DNA from 2 places in the Ruegeria sp. D4 genome. Region 1 is predicted to be linked to the other one. Evidence: riboswitches for the same ligand, from Rfam matches in the RefSeq annotation. Region 1 holds a riboswitch; the other holds the start of a gene.
What was found. Region 1 has a riboswitch for thiamine pyrophosphate ahead of thiB (thiamine ABC transporter substrate binding subunit). Riboswitches for the same ligand answer to the same signal wherever they lie in the genome.
Positions count from the first base shown of each region.

Region 2: it holds a riboswitch for thiamine pyrophosphate, as region 1 does, so the genes downstream of both, thiD (bifunctional hydroxymethylpyrimidine kinase/phosphomethylpyrimidine kinase) here and thiB (thiamine ABC transporter substrate binding subunit) in region 1, are expected to answer to the same signal.

Region 1 is NZ_JBQFPJ010000008.1:56,062-58,455, forward strand. Features, by position in the region: gene ACR0MI_RS12860 (LysR family transcriptional regulator) at 80-970, shown strand; TPP riboswitch at 1,056-1,160, shown strand; gene thiB (thiamine ABC transporter substrate binding subunit) at 1,193-2,173, shown strand; gene ACR0MI_RS12870 (thiamine/thiamine pyrophosphate ABC transporter permease ThiP) at 2,149-2,394, shown strand, end outside.
Region 2 is NZ_JBQFPJ010000002.1:242,501-244,894, reverse strand. Features, by position in the region: gene ACR0MI_RS05170 (FAD-dependent oxidoreductase) at 1-494, opposite strand, end outside; gene thiD (bifunctional hydroxymethylpyrimidine kinase/phosphomethylpyrimidine kinase) at 491-1,294, opposite strand; TPP riboswitch at 1,340-1,446, opposite strand; gene dnaJ (molecular chaperone DnaJ) at 1,709-2,394, opposite strand, start outside.

The sequences.
Region 1 (2,394 bases):
AGCCTACACAGCCATAGGGCTTGTTTACAAAAGCCGTTTTCTCAGCAATTGATGAGTAAAACTTACATTAGGGAAATTCGTGACCGCCTCTCTTCCCGCCCTTCGCGCCTTCGATGCAGCCGCCCGCCAGGGCAGTTTTCGAATTGCGGCCGAGAAATTGTCGGTCACACCCACGGCGATCAGCCATCACATTCGAGGGCTGGAAGAGCAGCTGGGCGTCAAGCTGTTTGAACGGGCCGGGCGCGAGGTCGCGTTGACCGAAGATGGCAGGCGTCTGGCGGCAGCAACGGCTCAGGCATTTGAAATTCTGGATGACGCGGTGCGCTCGGTTCGCCGCAGCTCCCGCAAAGTGGTCCGACTTGCTGCGGGGCCGATTTTCACCGCCCGCTGGCTGATGCCCCGGATCGGTGATTTTTGGGACGACCACCCCGAGATCGAGCTGGAGGTGGTTCCTTCTTATCAACCCGGCACGCTGAACAGAGCAAACATCGACATCGTGATCCGCTGGGAACGAATGGCCGAGATGCCCGAAAATGCGATCAAGCTGATCGAGCTTGCCCCCGTTGCCATAGCGTCGGAGGCATTTGTCCTGAAGCACGGCCCGGTGAATGAGCCCCAAGACCTGTTGCACTGTCCGCTGTTGCATCAAAGGAACCACTGGGGTTGGCTCGACTGGTTCCGGGCGATGAATGTCCCGGTTGATGGCCCTTTGCGTGGTCCGATCTTTGAAGATGCCAATGTTCTGCTGCGGGGTGCCGCAGAAGGGCAGGGCGCGATTGTCGGCTGGCTGCCCTTGATCGATCAGGATCTGGCCGAAGGTCGCGTCGTGCGTCTGTTTGATGAAAAAATAACACCCACTCATGGTTACTTCGTCGAGAGCACAGGACTTGGCCGATCGCGACGCGAGACCCGGGCCGCGATTGAATGGCTGCAGGTTCAAAGCCTGGGCTCGCAGGCTGATCTGCCCTGATCCCGCCAGTTGAGAAGCATCCTTCATGCCAGTGAAGCGTGAAGGGCGAATTTGGTTGAAATTGTTTCGACATCACCCTAATCACGGCCTCACCTCGGGGTGCGCGGAATGCCGCGCTGAGACGCCCATAGCGAACCCGTTGAACCTGAACCGGCTAGAACCGGCGGAGGGAAAGGTGACGGTTTCATCCACCCTTGCCCTCTCGCCGCAATGGAGGATGACATGAAACATCTGCTGATTGCTGCGGGAATTCTGAGCGCGACTTCGGCTATCGCCGCCGACAAACCTCAGCTGACCGTTTTTACTTATGACAGCTTCGTCTCGGATTGGGGTCCGGGTCCGCAGGTCAAGGAAGCATTCGAAGCGGTCTGCGACTGCGAACTGAACCTTGTTGGAGTGGAAGACGGTGCCGCCCTGTTGTCGCGCATCCGTCTGGAAGGTGAAAACTCGGATGCAGACGTCGTCTTGGGTCTGGACACAAACCTGATTGCGGCAGCAAAGGAAACCGGCCTGTTTGCGCCCAGTTCGGTCAGCGCCGAATACACTTTGCCCGTAGAATGGAACGATGACGTATTCGCGCCTTACGACTGGGGGTATTTCGCGTTTGTCCATAATGCCGACGCAGCAGCACCGGCCAATTTCCGTGAGCTGGCCGACGGTGATACCAAAATCATCATTCAGGATCCGCGTTCATCCACACCAGGGCTTGGCCTGTTGCTGTGGGTCAAAGCCGCCTATGGTGACGAAGCCCCCGAAATCTGGGCAGGACTGGCTGATAATATCGTGACCGTCACCAAGGGCTGGTCCGAGGCGTATGGACTGTTTCTTGAGGGTGAGGCTGACATGGTTCTCAGTTACACCACATCACCTGCCTATCACCTGATCGCTGAAGAAGATGCAAGCAAGGCGGCGGCGGCATTTGACGAAGGTCACTATATGCAGGTCGAAGTAGCCGGGAAACTGGCCGGAACCAATCAGCCTGAACTGGCGGACCAGTTTTTGCAGTTCATGGTTTCGGACGCTTTTCAGCAGATCATTCCGACAACCAACTGGATGTATCCGGCGGTAACGCCTGCGGCGGGCCTGCCCGAAGGGTTTGATACACTGACCGTACCGGAAAAATCTTTGCTGCTGGATTCTGATCAGGCGGCAGCCGTGCGGGACGAGGCGTTGGCGGAATGGCTGGGCGCGCTCAGCCAGTAAATCCGACGCCGGGTATTGGCGCGGCGACACTGATTGCCGTGCTTATTCTTGGTACGCTCGCCGCAGTTGCCCTGCGCGCCGACTCCGCAAGTGGGTTCGGACCGGCCGATTGGTCAGCCCTTCGGTTCACGCTGGTTCAGGCGGTGTTGTCCGCCATTTTCAGTGCAGGGCTTGCCGTTCCTGTCGCCCGCGCGCTGGCCCGGCGGCGTTTTCGCGGGCGG
Region 2 (2,394 bases), on a different contig from region 1:
AACCGGGAAGGGGCCAGTTTACGGTGAAAGGGCACACCTGTGTCCCTGAGGTGGCTGTAGAGGTCTCGCAACGCTTGCCGGGGATCAAGATGGGCCTCTGCCCGGAAGAAGAGACCGTTACCGAAATTGCTCATGTCAGGCTCTAAATTGGTTATGTTTCCACTTCCGACTTCTGAATACCCATCCGTTCGGCGTGCAAAGCGGCGCAGATCCGGCAGGTCGCGCGAATGCGCAACAACCAGCGTTCCGCAACGATGCACCTGCGTTCTGGCGTCCCACCAGTCAATCGCTGTTTGTCCAAGCCGCAGAACCGGCTCCTCGGCATTTTCGTATTCACACCAGGGGGCAAGCATGCCACCCGCCCACCAGGAACAGCCATGTGGACCCGGCGCACCTGCCGGATCGAATATCTGCACGTCAGCGCCGCGCGACACCAGCTCGGTTGCAACAGTCAGACCGGCTACTCCGGCGCCTATGACCGACCAGACAGTCATGCGGGCCAAAGCTGATGAAAATGATGAACCGGCCCATGCCCGCGACCAATGTCCAGATCATCGGACCGGGCTATCGCGCCTTGCAGATAGCTGTGCGCATCTGCAACGGCCGTCGTCAGCGGTTTTCCCAGCGCCAGCCCGGCAGCAATTGACGCGGACAATGTGCAGCCAGTGCCATGCGTATTTCTGGTTTTCCGGCGCGGTGCCGTGAACTCTGCCACCAAGCCCGAAGCGTCGATCAAGAGATCACGGCAAATGTCGCCGGATCCATGCCCGCCCTTCATCAGAACGGAACCTGCGCCCATGTCACACAAGGCAAGCCCCTGTTTTACCATCTGATCCGGCGTCTCCGCAGCCGGGCAATCCAAAAGGCGTCCGGCCTCAGGCAAGTTCGGCGTCAATAGCGTGGCTATGGGCACGAGCACCGCCCGTAATGTCTCAACCGAGTCTTCTGTCAGCAAGGCATCGCCGGATTTGGCAATCATCACAGGATCCAGAACGATGGAACCACGAAACGCTGCAAGGCTGTCTGCAACACATCGGATGATCTCCGGTGTCGCCAGCATGCCAATCTTGACGGCGCCCACGCTCAGATCAGACAGAACGGCATCGATCTGTGCGGCGACAGTATTCAGCGGGATCCCGTGAACGGCGGTAACGGCCCGTGTGTTTTGCGCGGTCACGGCGGTGATCACGCTGGCACCATAAACCCCTAAGGCAGACATTGCCTTGATGTCAGCCTGAATTCCGGCCCCACCGCCGCTGTCCGAGCCTGCAATTGTCAGCGCAATAGGCGTCATATCGTTGCTCCATCAAAATTGGGCAACGCGCGCATGGAAAACGTCTGACATTCTGAGACCGTTCCCTACGCCGGTATTGCCCGGATCAGGTTCGATGGGTTAGCGCATTAACGCCTCTCAGCCCTTCGATCAGGGCACCCCAACGGTTGACCGGACAATCACAGGCACATCAGAAAAATACAAGACTGAATTTGATCTGTTTTATGGCCACCCTGACACCTTGGGTAAGGCCAAAGGTATTTGCGAGGCTCTGCCTCGCGCTCCGGGATATTTGGGGCCAGATGAACAAGGGATCTTTCCTTCATCTGGCCAAAAATATCCCGGGGGAGGCGCCCAAAGGGCGGCGGGGGCAGCGCCCCCTGCAACAAAAAAGCCGCCCGAAACCGGGCGGCTTTGGTCGGGAAAGCGGTTCCCTTAGCTTTTCATGCCATCCCAGAAGGACTTGACCGACGAGAAAAAGCTTTTTGATTCCGGGTGGTTGTCCTCTCCCAGATCGTCAAACTCACGCAGCAGTTCTTTCTGTCGACTGGTCAGGTTGACCGGTGTTTCCACAGCCAGTTCGATGAACATGTCACCCACGCCACCGCCACGCAGGGCGGGCATTCCCTTGCCACGCAAACGCATCTGGCGGCCCGACTGGCTGCCTGCCGGGATCTGCACCCGGCCACGACCGCCGTCGATGGTGGGCACTTCGATCGAACCACCCAGAGCGGCCTTGGCCATGCTGACCGGCACGCGGCAATAGAGGTTTATGCTGTCACGCTCAAACAGCTTGTGATCGGACACTTCGACAAAGATGTACAGATCGCCCGGGGGGCCACCACGCATTCCGGCCTCACCCTCACCCGCCAGACGGATACGGGTGCCGGTTTCGACACCGGCGGGGATGTTGACGGACAGTGCCCGTTCTTTTTCCACGCGCCCCGCGCCGCCGCAGGATTTGCACGGATTCTTGATGATCTGACCCAATCCCGAGCAGGTCGGACAGGTGCGTTCAACGGTGAAAAAGCCCTGTTGCGCGCGGACCTTGCCCATACCCGAACAGGTCGGGCAGGTCGTCGGTTCAACGCCGCTTTCAGCGCCCGACCCGTCACAGGCCG